DNA from 4 places in the Paenibacillus sp. FSL H8-0048 genome. Region 2 is predicted to be linked to each of the others. Evidence: predicted binding sites of a transcription regulator. Region 2 holds the regulator's gene; each other region holds the start of a gene.
The links. Region 2 encodes Rex, which represses fermentation and respiration genes when NADH is low (regulators of the CRP and FNR family bind a similar motif). Its sites were predicted from a motif close to TTGTGAAATATTTCACAA; they were not measured.
Positions count from the first base shown of each region.

Region 1 (4,195 bases), 4.8 Mb from region 2:
GCCGCCCGGAGCTGGAGCTGTTCTCGCTGACCCGGTCGCCGAAGCCTGCGCCCTCCCCGGCGATACAGTCTTAAGGACAACTTGTTCAGGAAGGCAGCTGAATCAGAGAGAGCTGCAACACAGAAAGGGATGCCCGCATAGCCTGATGGCTGCGGAGCATCCCCTTTTACATAAGAACAATATGGAATAATAGCTTATTGCGCTTTTACAAATTCAGCCGACTTGATCCCTGCCTGACGTCCGAAGATAATAATCTCGGCTACCGAGTTACCGCCGATGCGGTTCTCGCCGTGCAGCCCACCGACCACTTCTCCTGCCGCGAACAGGCCGGTAATCGCTTTGCCGTCTTTGTTCAAGACCTCAGTGTTGGTGTTGATCACCACTCCGCCCATCGTATAGTGAATTCCAGGGCCGATCTGAATCGCATAATATGGAGCACCGGACAGATCATTATCCATACCGGTAGCTCTGCCGAACTCGGCATCCGACTTACTCTTCACCGCACTGTTCCATGTATCCACGGTGGTCTTAAGTGCAGCGGCCGGAACCTTCATCTGATCCGCCAGTGCTTCGATGGTATCTGCGGTCTTGACCACACCCATCTTGATGTATTGATCTACCGCCTTGACACGGGATTTCACTCCGGCGTCGAACACGAGATAAGCGGATTTCTCAGGAAGTGTATTAATGGAAGCCGTCACCTTGTCACGGGTATCCATCTCATTGCCGAAGCGCTTGCCCTCAGCAGATACAAGAATGGCTCCTTCGCCCCGGACCGCTTCACCGATCAGGTAGGATTTCTCCTGCTGTACAGTCGGGTGAACCTGAATCTGGTCCAGGTCTACGGTAGTTCCGCCAACCTTCTCAATCATGGTAATGCCGTCGCCGGTGCTGCCAATCTGATTGGTCGTTACCAGCCCTTGCAGATCCGGGCGAACCTTGGCAATCAGCTCTTTGTTGGCCCCGAAGCCGCCGGTGGTTACGATAACCGCTGCTGCGCTGATCGTTTTGTCATCGGCCTGGTTGAACAGCACCTTCACGCCGTTCACCTTCCCGTCCTGTACCGTAAGCTCCTTCACATCCGCATTGACGAACAGCGGAATGCCCTGCTCCTGAACATTGCGGACAAGTCCGGCTACAAGATATTGTCCCACGGCCGAGCCGTCCTCCGGACGATGGGTACGCTTCTCCTTCATACCGCCGGTAATTGTAATATTGTTCAGGCGGATTCCGATGGAATCGAGCCAGTCAATGGCACCTGCGGATTGATCCACGAAGAAGTGCAGCAGCTCCTTATTGTTCGTATCATGTCCGCCCTTAAGGGTCTCTTCATAGAACAGTTCGTTGCTGTCTTCGATGCCCTGCTCCTTCTGGAACTTGGTCTGCGAGGCATTCATCCCTGAGGAGGATTTGGTTGTATTGCCGCCGGCTACCGGCATTTTCTCTAAGATAACCGGGTTCATGCCGGCCGCTTTGGCTTCCAGGGCAGCAGACATTCCTGCACCGCCTGCGCCGACGATGACGATATCATATTTATCTTTTAACTGATCGTACGGAGTATAGCTCGCTTCGGATGCTCCCGACACGGCCTCTGCCTTCTCTGTAGGTACAGCGGTTGCTGCCGGCTCTGTGGCCGCGCTGCCCGCTTCCTTGCTCTCATTCTTGCTGCCGCCTGCATTGTTGTTTCCGCAGCCTGCAATGACCAGCATCACGGAGAGAATGAGGATCAGCGCCGCTGTTAATCTCTTATTCATGTGAGTTGTGCCCCCTTGTGCATATTTTCACAATTATCATAGCGCCAAAGAAGCAGTTTATGGAACCTTCCGTAAGTTATTAAAGAGTTTTGTAACTAAAGTAAGCGGGCATGCGGACCTTAAATGTTCACACCCCCTCCTCCTCCTTCACCTCATAAGGCACATCCACGATAAAATGCGCTCCCGGCCCGCAGCCGGCGGCAAGCTCAAGATGACCGCCAAGTTTGTCTACACTTTTCTTCACCAGATATAGGCCGATTCCCCGCTGTTCCCCCTTGGAGGAGTAGCCCTGAGCGAAGATTTTCTCCCCCAGGCCTGCCGGAATTCCCGGACCGTTGTCGCTTACCTCGCATAGCAGCCGCCCCTCTTCATATTGAAAAGCAAGCTCCACCCGCTTCACGGGTTGCCCGCAGAGCTCCTCCAGTGCCTCCAATGCATTATCCAGCAGATTGCCGGCAATCGTAATCAGCTCATGAATCACCTGCGGATCGGCCGGCTCCGGCAAAAAACTGTCTCCAGTCAGCACCAGCTCCATCCCTGCTTCGCGCGCCCGGCTCAGCTTCCCCAGCAGAAATCCGGCCAGCACCGGGTCCTTGATCTGTCTCGTGATCGCCCCAATCTCCTTCTGGTAATTGCTTACCGTCCCCAGAATATATTGCTGCAGCTCATCATACAGGCCCATATGCGTCATGCCCATAATGACATGCAGCTTGTTCATGAACTCATGGGCGCCGGAGCGCAGCGCTTCTGCATAGACCGAGACTCCCGACAGCTTCTCCGCCAGCACAGCCAGCTCGGTCTCATCCCGGAAGGTGGCAATTGCGCCAACGATGTTCCCGTTCACCCGGACTGGCAGGCTGTTCACCAATAGAGAGCTGTCTCCCAGCTCCAGCTCCTGGTCCTGTATCCCCTCTCCCTCAGCCAATACCCGCTCCAGCCCCAGCTCCGGCCAAAACTCGGCAATCTGCCGGTTCATGGCGCTCCCGCCAATCCCCGCTGCCCGCAAAAGCCGCTGCGCCTCCATATTAAGGATGGTAATCCGCGCCTGCTGGTCTACGGCAATAATTCCCTCCCGCGTGGATTCCAGCATCGCACTGCGTTCCTGGAGCAGCTTGGAGATATCCTCCGGCTCCATCCCGAACACCATCCGCTTGATCTGGGCCGCCAGAATGAATGCTCCTCCCGCTCCAAGCAAGGCTCCCGAGACCAGAATCGCAATGATCGTCCACTCATTCAGCAGGACCAGCCGCTCGACCCGCTCCAGGGACAGACCGGCAATGACCACACCCACCTGATGCCCCCGGTTGTTATAGACCGGCACGAAGCCGCGCAGGGATCTGCCCAGCGGACCGGCCCCTTCGGAGATGCTCTCCCCTCCGCGCAGCGATATCTCCTGACCGCCTCCCGCAAAGGGCAGACCGACCAGCGAAGCATCCGGATGGGAATAGCGGATTCCCTTCATATCTGTCACGACCACGAACATAATATCATTGCGGCGGGCGATTCTTGAGGTGTAGTCCTGAATCTCCTTGCTGTTGCCCTCACTGAGTCCCTCAGAGACCAGCGGAATCAAGGCGATGGTACGGGCAATCGTAATCGCCTTATCCTCCAGCGCCTGCCGGGTCTGCGGAATAATCTGATTGCGGAAAATAAAATATAAAATCAGCAATACCAGCAGCACAACGGCAGAAACCATGACGGCGATCATTGTGCGCAGACTGTAGCTTTTTTTCCTGGCCACTTGCGTGATGACCTCCCTTCGTATCCTATTCCCTTCGAACTATATTAGTTGAGCCTGAGTTTGTAAAGCTACTCCTCAGGATCGCTTCGTAGGGGATAGACGAATGAAGCAAGCCCAGCCGTTCTGCCGGAGACAGGAGGGCTGGGCTTGCTGATTGGATGATAGCTACTGCTTCTTGGCCTGTTCCAGCGCCTGGGTCACCGCTTCAATAATCCCGCCGCTGGAGCCGGAAGCCCCGGAGAGGGCGTCTACGCCTTCTGTGGTTTGCTTTTCAATAATTTCAGGAATTGTATTCTCCACAGCCGCATCGATCATCGCCTGCGTCTCCTTGTGCTCTTCTACGGTAATGGCGTCGATCTTCTCATCCTTGATTTCTACCGCCACTTTAATATCACTCTTGACTCCTTTGCCTGTTCCATCATATGTCCCGTCCACATACTTGCCGGAAGATGAAGAGCATCCCGCCGTAAGTACTGTAGCAGCCGCAAGGGCAGAGAACAGCAAGGTTTTTGTCCACTTCTGCATGAGTAATTCCTCCTTCTGAAAGTTCCTATTTCTTCAGTGCCTTCACAGCTTCATCTGCAGCAATCCGCCCGAAGGTGATGATGTCTGCCAATGCATTACCGCCCAGACGGTTCGCACCATGAACCCCGCCTGTAACTTCGCCTGCTGCATACAGTCCGGCAATGACCTGATCCTT
Region 1 covers NZ_JBBODF010000001.1:2,490,816-2,495,010, forward strand. The annotation lists gene NSU18_RS10785 (NAD(P)/FAD-dependent oxidoreductase) at 1-74, shown strand, start outside; gene NSU18_RS10790 (flavocytochrome c) at 195-1,754, opposite strand; gene dcuS (DcuS/MalK family sensor histidine kinase) at 1,882-3,495, opposite strand; gene NSU18_RS10800 (FMN-binding protein) at 3,661-4,020, opposite strand; gene NSU18_RS10805 (flavocytochrome c) at 4,046-4,195, opposite strand, start outside.
Region 1: NSU18_RS10790 (flavocytochrome c) is a predicted target of Rex. The motif match lies at 1,770-1,787, and genes of this name have one in related genera.

Region 2 (4,195 bases):
ATCTTGGTATGCAGATGAAATATTTCACATTCGCCCATACCCTCACCCGTCTCTACAAGGATAGCCGGAGCGGGCAGCTGCCTGCCCTCCGTCAGAGTCTGCAGTCTTCAGGCAGTGAGCAGGCCTCCGAATGGAGCGGTGTGATCGACCGGATCTACCCCGATCTTCTGACGGTGAAGGAATCCTGGGATGCGCTCAGCGACCGGCTCTTCAGCCTGCTGCCCGAGCGCAGCGATGCCGGAGCCGGTGAAGCAGGCCAGCTGGTGGCGCGCCTGCAGCCGGGCAAGAAGCCGAAGGATTGGGAGGAGCTGGCCGCCCTTGAGAATACACTGAACCTCAGTCTAAGCGACATTATCCGCAAGGGTGACAAAATGCTCAGTGAGATGCGTGACACGGACAGCCAATCCTCCTCGGACAGTCTTGTGACTGATATCGGCGGGTTATTCAAGGATCTGGCATCCATTAGAGAGCAGATCCGCTTTTTCATGAGTCTGAACGATGAGAATATCGTGTATTGGCTGGAGGGAAGCGGTAATTATAAGGGGAAGTCTCTGCAAATGTATGCTGTTCCCGTTGATGTCAGTACCCAGCTCAGGGAGCTGTTCTTCGACAAGAAGAAGAGTATCATCCTGACCTCGGCCACCTTATCCGTGGATAAGTCCTTCCAGTTTATGATCGATAACCTGGGTCTTGGTGAAGCTGCGGAGCAGGGTCGTCTGATGACAGCGCTGCTTCCGTCACCGTTCAAATACAGGGAGCAGGCTCTGCTGGTTATTCCCCGCGACTTCCCGAGCGTCAAGGGAAGCATAGGGGATGCCCGCTTTGTGGACACCCTCGTTCACTCTCTTGCCGAGACTGCTGTAACCACGCGGGGGCGGATGCTGGTGTTGTTCACCTCCTATAAGATGCTTCGGCAGGTCTATGATCCGCTGAAGGAGGCGCTTGCCTCCCAGGATATCGCGGTGCTCGGACAAGGTGTGGAAGGCGGCAGCCGGAGCAAGCTGATCCGCCGCTTCCAGGACAGCCCGGCCTCGGTCCTGCTGGGTACCAGCAGTTTCTGGGAAGGGGTGGATATCCCCGGAGAAGCATTGACCTGTCTGGCGATTGTCAGACTGCCGTTCCAGCCGCCGAATCACCCGCTGGCAGAAGCGAAGTCGGAGCTGCTTCAGGCACAGAAGAAGAACCCGTTCATGAAGCTGTCCGTGCCGCAGGCTGTCATCCGCTTCAAGCAGGGCTTCGGGCGGCTGGTCCGCACGGCGCAGGACCGGGGCATCGTAATTGTGTACGATACCAGAGTCATTGAATCGCATTACGGAAAGTACTTCCTGTATTCACTCCCCGGTCCCAAGATGGAGCATATGCTCACCGAGCAGATGGTCCCGAGAATTACCGAATGGCTGGAGGACGGCGGGGTTTCCTAATTCATCTGCTATTGCTATTATTAATAAGTCATGATAAACCTGAAGATCCGTTCCCGCCCTGTCCTGCCGCTCCGGCAGGCGGGGGGCACGGTTGCTATAATTGTAAGGGTCTAACACAACTTTTAAGGAGGAGAATACATGAAATCGGATAAAATATCGGAGGCCGTCGTGCGCAGGCTCCCAGTGTACCTGCGTTTCCTGAACGATCTCCAAAAACGTGAAATTTCCACAGTCTCTTCTCAGGAGCTGGGCCAGAAGCTTGATCTGAATCCCGCCCAGATCCGTAAGGACCTCGCTTATTTCGGTGATTTCGGCCGAAAGGGCATCGGCTACGATGTATCCTATCTGATTGAGAAGATCCGCCATATTCTCAAGCTTGATCAGCAAATTAATGTTGCACTGGTTGGAGCCGGTAATCTCGGTCATGCCTTGTCTAACTATAACGCTTACTTGAAGGATACGATGAAGATTACTGCGATCTTCGATGCCTACCCGCCGAAGGTGGGCCAGCAGATCAACTCGCTGGTTGTGCAGCCGATGGAGGAGCTGAGCGATACCATCCGCTCCCAGGGCATCCGGATCGGGATTATTACCGTACCTGACAGCGAAGCCCAGAATGTAGCTGATATTCTTGTGGACTCCGGCATCGAGGCGATTCTGAACTTCGCACCGGTTATTCTCAAGACGCCTGCCAATATCCGGATTCATGCCGCAGATTTCACCACAGATCTGCAGAGCCTGGCCTATTATTTGCATGATGGAAAGGATGAGGCTGAAGATGAGCAGTAAGATCACGATAATCAAGAACGGGCACTTTCTGGTTCCGGGCAGCGATAAGCCGGTTCTGAGCGGGTATATGACCCTGGAGAATGATCTGATTACTTACATAGGTGAAGCTGAGCCGGTAGTGGAGGCTGGCGCCCAGGTCGTAGACGGCAGCCGTCTGCTGTTCATGCCGGGACTGGTCAATACCCATGGACATACGGCCATGTCGCTGCTGCGCGGATACGGCGATGATATGGTGCTTCAGACTTGGCTGCAGGAGAAGATGTGGCCGATGGAAGAGAAATTCACTGGTGATGATGTATATTGGGGAACCTCTTTGTCCGTGCTGGAAATGCTGAAGGGCGGCACAACCACCTTCCTCGATATGTATGATCATATGGACCGTGTTGCGGAAGTAACAGAGCAATCCGGTATTCGAGCGGTGCTAATGCGCGGCGTGATTGGGCTGTGTCCGGAAGAGGTGCAGCAGGCGAAGCTCGCTGAAGCGGTTGCTTTTGCCCGTAACTGGCACGGCAAGGCTGACGGCAGAATCACTACCATGCTCTCGCCGCACGCCCCGTACACCTGTCCTCCAGAGTTTTTCATGAAGTTCGTGGAGGCTGCGCACGATCTGGATCTGCCGATGCATACCCATATGTCCGAGACGCGCCATGAAGTGGAGCAGAACGTGGCCGACTACGGTCTTCGTCCAGTCGCGCATCTGGAGAAGCTGGGAATGTTCACCCGTCCTTCGCTCATTGCCCACGGGGTTCATCTGAACGATGAGGAGATCGGGATTCTGGCCCGCTATAATGTTGGTGTGTCGCATAATCCCGGCAGTAACCTGAAGCTGGCCAGCGGGGTTGCACGTGTTCCTGAGCTGCTGAGAGCCGGGGTTAAGGTCTCCCTGGGTACAGACGGCGCTGCTAGTAACAATAACCTGGATATGTTTGAAGAGATGAGGCTGGCGGCTCTGATCCATAAAGGCGTAAGCGGTGATCCTACAGCCGTACCGGCTCCTGAGGCGCTGCTGATGGCTACGGAGTACGGGGCGCAGTCTGTTTTCCTGAGCGGGGTAGGCCGGCTTGCAGCAGGGATGAAGGCCGACTTCATCGCGCTGGATATTGATCAGCCTCATCTGCTGCCGCATACCGATCTGCTCTCCCATGCCGTCTATTCGGCAAGCGCCAAGGATGTAGAGCATGTATGGGTGAACGGCCAGCAGGTAGTGAAGCATGGACAATGCCTGACACTGGATGAAGAAGCTATCCGCCGCAAAGCACAGGAGACGTTCGAGAGCCTGCTTAAACGGTAATTCAGGGGAACGGGAAAGGAAACAGTGTGGTGAAGAAGAAGAGGAGAAAATGGATCTGGCTGGGGATTACCGTGGTGCTGCTCCTTCTGTTCGGACTAAGCCAGTTCTATGCCTACATTATGAAGGACCAGTGGAACGAGCGGAGTGAAGCCAAGGAGCTGGCCCGGGCGCGAGCCGGACTGACAGAGGTAACCAAGGCCCAGAAATCCGTCTGGAATGACAATGAGATCTACTGGGTGCTGACCGGTAAAAATGAAGCGGGGACCGAGCTGATGGTGTGGGTCCGTTTCACCTTGGAGGGCAAGCCTGCCGGAGGCGACAACGGCCTGTATGCCGAAGAGCTGAGCAAAGGCACCTCGGAAGAGAAGATGCGCGAAATCATAGCCGCACAGCTGCCGGACGTTAAGATTGAACGGCTGCTGCCCGGTGTATATAACGGGGAATATGCCTGGCAGCTATTTTACAAAAAAGACGGGCGATTCTATTACAACTTTTACCGCTTCAAGGATGGCAGCGCCATCGGTGAGGGGTACAGTCTGCCTAACCGCTAAGCTAAGGACTCAGCGGCAGAAATACATTGCGGGGGAACGGATGATCTGTTCTTCCGTTTTTTTGTATCCATCATGTTGAAAATAATCTGGAGCTGTTCTTGGACTGGTGGCAGACGCGGAACTGTGGCTAAATGGAGATATAT
Region 2 covers NZ_JBBODF010000001.1:7,302,782-7,306,976, forward strand. The annotation lists gene dinG (ATP-dependent DNA helicase DinG) at 1-1,421, shown strand, start outside; gene NSU18_RS31695 (redox-sensing transcriptional repressor Rex) at 1,560-2,210, shown strand; gene NSU18_RS31700 (amidohydrolase) at 2,200-3,501, shown strand; gene NSU18_RS31705 (cell wall elongation regulator TseB-like domain-containing protein) at 3,531-4,052, shown strand.

Region 3 (4,195 bases), 4.2 Mb from region 2:
GATATTTCCTTCGGCCTTACTCAGCCGGAACTGCTCTGTTACTACATCTTTGATACTGACCATCGGGAGATTATAGCGTCTGCCTACCGGGGAGAGGCGGTCCTGCAGGTTCCAGTCGTTCACGAACACACTGAACAGCAGGATGACGGCTGGCTGGTTTGCGGCAGACAGGATTTTGAGACAGAGGCTCTCGAAGCAGTTGCCCTTCGTCTCGTCCCCTTCATCATTCACAGCAAATTCCACCACTACGATGTCAGGAGCGGCTGCACCATCCCTCAGCACATCCCGCTCGTAGCGGATCATCCCCAGCTCGGAGGGCGTCCCGCCAACCCCGGCCTTGATGAAATGAATATTCTCTCCACCGTCCTTGCCGAATAGCTCCTTAAACCTCAAGTACGACTGATAAGCATAACATTCTGTATGGATCGGCTTGGCCCCTGCACCCTGTGTGATGGACCCGCCAATATAAGCAATCGTCACATCCTCGCCGCGCGCAGCTTTGTCCATAGCCCGCTTCAGCCGCCGGTTATTGCCCGCATGCAGCAGGGACTTCGCAATCATCGCGCGGTAAGCAGACGAATCGAAGTCTACCGGAGGTTCCGCTGTCAGCTCAGGCGCCGTGTATCCGTCATTCAGGTAGAGAACGATGCTCGCTGTCGCCAGTTCCCCCTCGTTGTTGAACTCAAAGGCATATTTGCCGGGAGCCACATCCTCCTCAGACCACTCTGTCTCCTCCAGCTTCACCAGGATTTCCGTTCCATCGCCCGGGCAGGGGACCCGCAGCTGCGTGCCGGTCTCATACTTGCTGGTTCTGCCCCAATTCTGCATGAGAAAAGTGACCGCAGCCCCTTCCTCCGCCGTCTTCACAGACACTCCAATGCTATGCACCAGCTTGCGGAAGCCGGTCCAGTCCCTAAGCATCGCCAGCATCTGCTCATCCGTAACCCCGCCTATGTATTTGGCCTTATCGATCAGATAATTACCCTCCAGATAGACCTCTTGCGAGGGCTTACCCTCCGCCAGGGCAGTCGCTTCGATTGCTGTCTCGAACATGACGAAGAAGCCGTCACGGCGCTCCACTGGATCTTGGGGTGCCGCCGGACCCTCCTGCCCGCCAAGCCCGGTACCACTGCTATACTCTTCCATATCCATCAGCCTCACTTTGTCTGAAGGCGCTCTCACCCATCAGGACCAGGACAGCTATTCCCCGCCGCCATGCCCGCTCTTGACTTCAGCTGCGCCATAATAGTCTGCATTAACGAATCCATTATAGCCCGGGGGCTGGAGCAGCTCAACGTACAACCTGAAGCTCTGTTTAGTTATTACAACAATTCGCTAGTTTGCCACTATTGCAGCATTCCGGTGGAGATGAACAGAATCATATGCTCTTTGATTTTGTCCTGATCCAGCGGCACATGGGATTTGTTCCATTCCGTGGTCAGCGCCAGATACATCCGCAGAATCATAAACGCCGCCACACTGGCATCGCAGGCCTTCACTTCTCCGTTCCCGATGGCCTCCTCGATCTGCTGCTGCAGGAAGTCCAGCGCGTAGCCCTCCATCCGCTTCACGCCTTCGAGCGCCTGGGCTGTACCGATATCCCGGACCTCCTGGGCCAGCTTCACGAACAGCTCATGGTCCAGGCGGAACTCCAGAATGGAATCCAGCAGATGAAGCAGCTTATGTACGAAAGAAATTTGCTGCGCAGCCACACGGCTCATCACCGATGTTAATTCGGATGTGGCCTTGTCCAGAATTTCCTCGAACAGTTCTTCCTTCGTTTTGAAAAAGGTATAGATCGTACCCTTGCCCACATTGGCGATTCTGGATACCTGATCCATCGTCGTAGCTTTATAGCCGAATTGTACAAAGGACAGAGTTGCTGCCTGCAGAATTAACGCTTTACGGTCAATAGACATAGGTCATGCTCCTTTACTTTATATGTTGAAAATATCACAAGCCTCCCCCTTCGGCAAGCCGCGCTTTCGCACAAAATGTCACCAAATGAGTATCCATTGCCGTTCTTTCTGGGGTATGATAGTAAAGATGCAACCACGAAACTAATTGTATGGATGGTGGAATATGTCTGAAATCAAAAAAACATCTAAGAACAAAAAAACCGTTGTAACTCTGGCCGCGCTCGTCGTTGTTATCGCTGCGGCTGTGGTAATCTGGCTTACAGTAGGCAACAACAAGACTGAAGACAGCCCTGCTGCTACCGGAACCGGCGATACGAAGTCCCTGGAGCAGACATTTTATATTTATGACACCGTCGTGAATATCAAGGTGTTCGGCGATACAGTGGAGCAGAAGAATATGGACGACATTCAGGCCATGCTGGAACGGATGGACATCGAGTTCAGCCGCACCAAAACGAACGGTGAATTGTACGCAGTGAATCGGGCAGCCGGCAAAGAAGCCGTTGCCGTATCTGATGAAACGCTGGATATCGTGAAGCTCTCCCTCAAGTATGCCGAGGAAATGGACGGGCTGTATGATCCGACCATCGGGCCGCTGGTGGATCTCTGGGCCATCGGTGAAGGCGGAGAACGTGTACCGGACCAAGCAGCGATCGACAAGGCGCGGAGCCTGGTCAATTATAAGGATGTTATCGTAGATGAAGCCACGAAGACAGTGAAGTTAGCCAAAGAAGGCATGGTGCTGGACATGGGCGGAATCGGCAAGGGCTATGCGGCTGACCGGATCGCCGACTATCTCAAGGCCCAGGGCCTGAACAGCGCGATGATCAATCTCGGGGGCAGCAGCATTATCGCCCTGGGCAACAAACCCAACGGTTCACAGTGGAATATCGGCTTGCAAGACCCCGATCAGAGCCGGGGCACCCAGCTCGGCACGATTAAAATTACCGATGAGGTCATTGATGCTTCCGGGGTGTATGAGCGCTTCTTCATGCAGGACGGGGTGCGTTACCACCATATCCTCGACCCCCGCACGGGCTTCCCTTCCCAAAACGGGCTGAAGAGTATCACTATCATGAGCCCCAATGCGACAGACGCGGACGCTCTTTCCACCGGTGTGTTCCTCATGGGCCTGGAAGACGGGATGAAATATCTTGAAGCGCTGCCGGAGAAGGTTGAGGCCTTCTTCATTACGGACGATAACAAGATCTATGCCACCTCTGAGCTGAAAAAACGGCTGAATCTGACCGATCCGGCTTATAGCTTCGCTAATTAACGGAGCCTGGTGCTGATGTGGCTAAGTAGCTTCCAGGTAAAATACACAAAAAGGTGCCTTTCGCTCACGGAGGGCACCTTTTTGTGTATGAACATTACACCAGCGGCAGCTCGCTGAATTCCTTATAGTTGGTGAAAATGTAGCTCGGCGTATGGTCCGTACCCGGCTTCCGCCCGCGCGGATTGTACCAGCATACCTGCCAGCCTGCCGTCAGTGCCCCGACCACATCGTTGGCCCAGGTGTCGCCTACATAGAGGCTGTTCTCCGGCGTCGTTCCCGTCGCACGGTTAACATGGGCGAAGATCGCCGGGTCCGGCTTCGCCAGACCGACCGCATCCGAGATGAAGATCATCTCCGGCGGAATGAGCCGGTCGATCCCCAGCCCGCGCAGCTTGCCCATCTGGTGCTCCTGCGGCCCGTTCGTGATAATGCCTACCGGGTGGCCTTGGCTAATGAACCGCTGTAATTGCTCCGCTACGCCTTCGATCATTTCAATCGTATACTGGCGGGCAATATAAGAGGCCTGTATCTGCACAGCCTGCTCCCGGGAGAGCGGCAAGCCATATTCTGCAAAAGCCAGTTCCAGCCGCATCACCCGCGTCTCCGCAAGCTCCATCTCCCCGCGCAGATACTTCGGCCACAGCAAATCACTGTGATGTCTTACCGTATAGAACAGCTCTGCGTAATCCAGCTTGTCCTCCTCAGGGGCCAGCACCTCACGTACCGCTTCCCGGAAGGGAACCAGGTGGTCATACAGCGTATCATCCAGATCAAAAAACACAGCCAGCTTATTACTTGTATCCGTCACATGAATTCTCCTTACAGCACCTCAGAAATATAAATAATAATTATAAAAGCTCTCGTCCCGCACATATCCATGGGCTTCATATAAACGCTGGGCCCCTCTGTTGTCTATCATGGTGGACAGTGTCAGGCCCTTCGCTCCCGTCCCCTGTGCGTATCCCTTCACGCCTTCAAGCAGCAGGGAACCCAGTCCCTG
Region 3 covers NZ_JBBODF010000001.1:3,063,205-3,067,399, forward strand. The annotation lists gene NSU18_RS12895 (SGNH/GDSL hydrolase family protein) at 1-1,146, opposite strand, end outside; gene NSU18_RS12900 (TetR/AcrR family transcriptional regulator) at 1,347-1,919, opposite strand; gene NSU18_RS12905 (FAD:protein FMN transferase) at 2,083-3,195, shown strand; gene NSU18_RS12910 (HAD family hydrolase) at 3,290-4,003, opposite strand; gene NSU18_RS12915 (GNAT family N-acetyltransferase) at 4,025-4,195, opposite strand, start outside.
Region 3: NSU18_RS12905 (FAD:protein FMN transferase) is a predicted target of Rex. The motif match lies at 1,942-1,959, and genes of this name have one in related genera.

Region 4 (4,195 bases), 3.8 Mb from region 2:
TCCAGCAGCGCCATGAAAAACCCCAGCACAATCGCCGTAAAGGATAAAGCTCTGCGCATTCCAATCCCCATTTTGTTCATCTCCCTAAATATGAAATAGAGTTCATATTCAAATTATATGAACCCAAGTTCATATTTGTCAATCAGAAAATGAACTTGGGTTCAGTTTTTATTGACAGCGCAAAACTGCTCCACTACAATCTGTACTATGAGGGGGACCTTACGATATGGGTGAAACAGAGGACAAGATTAGAACTCCGCAGCAGGAGCGCAGTATACGAACTAAGGAAGCCATTATCCGGGCCGCGATGCAGTTGTTCTCGGACAAGGGCTTCTATCAGACGAATACGAAGGAGATTGCAGCAGCGGCCGGGGTGTCGACCGGGAGCTTCTACTCCTATTTCGTGGATAAAAGAGCCGTGTTCATTGAGGTGCTCCACATGTACGGGGATGAGCTGATGGCCGAGGTCGAGCGGTCGATGGCTGAGATTAATTTCAATACGATTGAGCGTACGGACCTGATCCTGCATCTGATAGACACGCTTCTGCTTTCGCATAAGGCTTTTATCGGGTATCACAAGGATCTGAACATTATGTATCACAGCGATGAGGCCATCAAGCAGTTGATGGATGCCCAGTACGAGGCCGGCCGTCTTAAGACGCTGACCTATCTTCAGATGGGACAGGATGAACTGAAGACGGAGGATACGGAGGCAGCGTCGATCATTGTGTTCGAGTCTGTGAGCGCGATTGTGGACTTCATCTCCTTCTCGCCGCAGCGGATCGCTGTGGACCGGCTGAAGTCAGAGCTGGTTCATATGCTGGTGCAATATTTGTACAAGTAACAACAGCGTTTCCTCTATACATTTTCGCAAAAAAAGAGCAAGCTGCGGATTCCCCCGCAGGCTTGCTCTTCTCTATTGACCCTTACGGATCAGCGTTTATCCTTCCAGAAATTGAGCGGCTCCATGTCCTTCGTAATGAGCTTGAAGGTATAGCCTTCCTTCTTCAGCGTCTCCAGAATACGCGGCAGCACCTTGAGTGTAGCCTTCTGGTCATGCATCAGAATTACCGGATTGGTCTTGGACGCCTTCAGCTTATTCACCTGATCCATCACGGTGTTATAGATTCTGTCGCTGTTCTGTTTGTATTTCCAGTCGTAGGAATCCACGTTCCAGTCCCAGAGATGATAGCCCTGTGTCAGGACTTTATCGCGGAAGGACTTGGTGAAATAGGGCTTGCTTCCGTATGGCGTACGGATCAGTGTGGTGCTTACTCCCGTCAGCTTCTTCAACGTTGCATTGGCCCCTGACATCTCGGCAAGCGCCGCTGACGGAGAAGCATAGAATTTCTCCTGGCGGTGAGTCACACCATGCAGCGCTAAGCCATAGCCCTCCTTCGCAATTCTCTTCACCTGGGCGGGATGCTGATTCATGTTGTTCCCCAGCATGAAGAAGGTCGCCTGTACGTCATATTTACTCAGGATGTCCAGCAGCTCACCAGTCGTCGCTGACGGGCCGTCGTCGAAGGTCAGGTATACGGTCCGGCCCGGCTTGCCCGGATCAGCGGGTGTAACCGGAGTGGAGGGAGTCGCTGGCGCTACCGGAGCCTTCGGCTTCAGGTCGGCAGCATATTTATCAGTAAACGCTGCATCGGTAAGCTGTGCCGAGCCGTCCTTCACACGAAGTAAATATTTATCTCCCGCATAGGAAATGCTATACCCGAGGTACCCGCTGACCTTCAGCGGAGCCATGAGCTTGCCGTTCTGCACAAAAGTATTCATAGGCACGGCCGTGCCGTCCTTCAGCACCGCTCCTCCGTCCTTGCTCAGCAGGGTAAGCGAACCAGTCCCGCCGGCTACGTGAATCCCGTCCGTTAACCCGGTAAGGGTCCATTTCAGCTCATCCGCAAGTGCACGCAGCGGTACATAATAGGTGCCTTTTACAGAGACAGCTTCAACCTTACTTAATGTATCGTTGACTCCGAGCTTAAGAATAGTGCTATCCCCTTTAGCGTTAGCCGGGACCTGCACAAGCCCCATAATTAGGAATAAAGACATGAATAAGAGCAGAATTTTCTTGATGCGCACAGCAGCCGTCTCCAATCTATGTATATTTGTCTATCACTTTATCATATATACTTTCAACGTAATTTGAGAGATTGTAACCGGAAGCTAAAAAATTGTTACTCTTATGCAATGATAATTGAGGGTTCGCCATTATTTTCAGAAAGCACGCAATTCTCGTCGAATGCTGTCACAGCAGGTGTTACACGGTTAAATCAGCGGTTTTTGGCCCAGAATAATTGTGACAAAATTAATAACAATATCGGAATTTTGAACAAAAATTGAACAACCTTAAAATTAGCTAAAGTGCGCCACTACAGTGATCTTTATCATACCCTTAGGGAGTTGTAACAATTTGATCACACATATTTAACTTGTTCGCCATTTTTAAGGTCTATTTTATATATTTATACAAAATATGTATTTTGCATTATGGGTAAGTAGTTCTTACTATAGATACAGATCAATGTACTCCCGTTAATGAACGGCGAATGAAAAGTAGTATTGAAGGAAGGAGTTCTATATGAAAAAAAAGGGACCGTTATACGCTTTGTTTCTAAGCCTGATCCTTCTCCTGCCGGGATGCAGCTCAATCGCTGTTCTGAACCCGAAGGGACCGTCTGCAAGGACGTTATCTGACACCATCTTGCTCTCTATTCTTGTGATGCTCGGGGTTCTGGCTGTTGTCTACATTCTGTATATCTTTGTACTGGTGAAATATCGTGCGAAGAAGAGTAATGAGGGCTACATCCCTGAACATGAGGAAGGCAACAAGGTACTGGAGGCCATCTGGATTATCATCCCGATAATCATCGTAGCCTTCTTGTCCGTTGTTACCGTCAAGACGACTAACGAAGTGGAGAATGTGGCTGCGGACTATCAGGATCAGACGCCGCTGGTCATCTATGCTTCCTCTTCCAACTGGAAATGGCATTTCAGCTACCCTGAGGAAGGGATCGAGACGGTTAACTACGTGAATATGCCGGTGCATCGTGCGGTAGAATTCAGAATGTACTCATTCGGCACCATTACCAGTCTTTGGATTCCACAGCTTGCCGGTCAAAAGTACGCGATGAGCGACATGCTGACAACGCTTCATCTCTCCGCTGATACAGAAGGCTCTTATATCGGAAAGAACGCGAACTTCAGCGGTAAAGGCTTCGCCCACATGGAATTCGAAGCGCTTGTCCTTAGCAACAAGGGTTATGAGGACTGGGTGAAGGAAGTAAAGGAAACTGCGCCTAAGCTGACTGAGGAAGAATTCAAAGGCCTGCTGGCCACAGACTACCTCGGACGCAAAACGTATTCCTCCACCCATCTGGAGTTCAGCCCTCCTCCTGGAGACCACGGCGAGCATATGAGCGGCGGCGGCAAGGAGATGGATATGGACAACGGCAATCAGGAGCATCAGGATAACAAGGAAATTCATCCGTCTCCCGAGCCGTCCAGCGGAACAGAATTCGACAGCGAGCCTCATCCGGATGTCGACCAGCCGCTGCCAAGCTCCCCTGTGGATGAAAGCACACACGAAGGACACTAGCTCTCTTGCGAGCTTAATGCAACACACTGAAAGGAGCTACCCTAATGGATTTGGACAAATTTAAGGTTCACGGCGAACCCTTGATATACGGGGCCATGATCAGTATTGCACTGGCAACCATCGGGATTCTCGTAGGGCTTACCTATTTCAAGAAATGGGGCTATCTGTGGCGCGAATGGCTGACCACCGTTGACCACAAAAAAATCGGGATCATGTACATCCTCGCGGCGCTGCTGATGCTGTTCCGCGGCGGTGTAGATGCGATGATGATGCGTCTGCAGACGGCTGCGCCGGAAATGAAATTCCTCGATGCGCAGCATTACAATGAGGTCTTCACCACCCATGGTCTGATCATGATTCTCTTCATGGCCATGCCGTTCATCATCGGTCTAATGAACGTAATCATTCCGCTGCAGATCGGCGCACGGGACGTTGCCTTCCCGCGGCTGAACGCTGTCAGCTTCTGGCTCTTCTTCATGGGCGCCATGCTGCTGAACATTTCCTTCGTCATCGGCGGATCGCCGGATGCGGGCTGGTCAGCGTACTTCCCGCTGGCGAGTCTTGAATTCAGCCCGACCGTAGGGAACAACT
Region 4 covers NZ_JBBODF010000001.1:3,456,121-3,460,315, forward strand. The annotation lists gene NSU18_RS14645 (MFS transporter) at 1-59, opposite strand, end outside; gene NSU18_RS14650 (TetR/AcrR family transcriptional regulator) at 227-844, shown strand; gene NSU18_RS14655 (polysaccharide deacetylase family protein) at 934-2,058, opposite strand; gene qoxA (cytochrome aa3 quinol oxidase subunit II) at 2,588-3,604, shown strand; gene qoxB (cytochrome aa3 quinol oxidase subunit I) at 3,649-4,195, shown strand, end outside.
Region 4: qoxA (cytochrome aa3 quinol oxidase subunit II) is a predicted target of Rex. The motif match lies at 2,304-2,321, and genes of this name have one in related genera.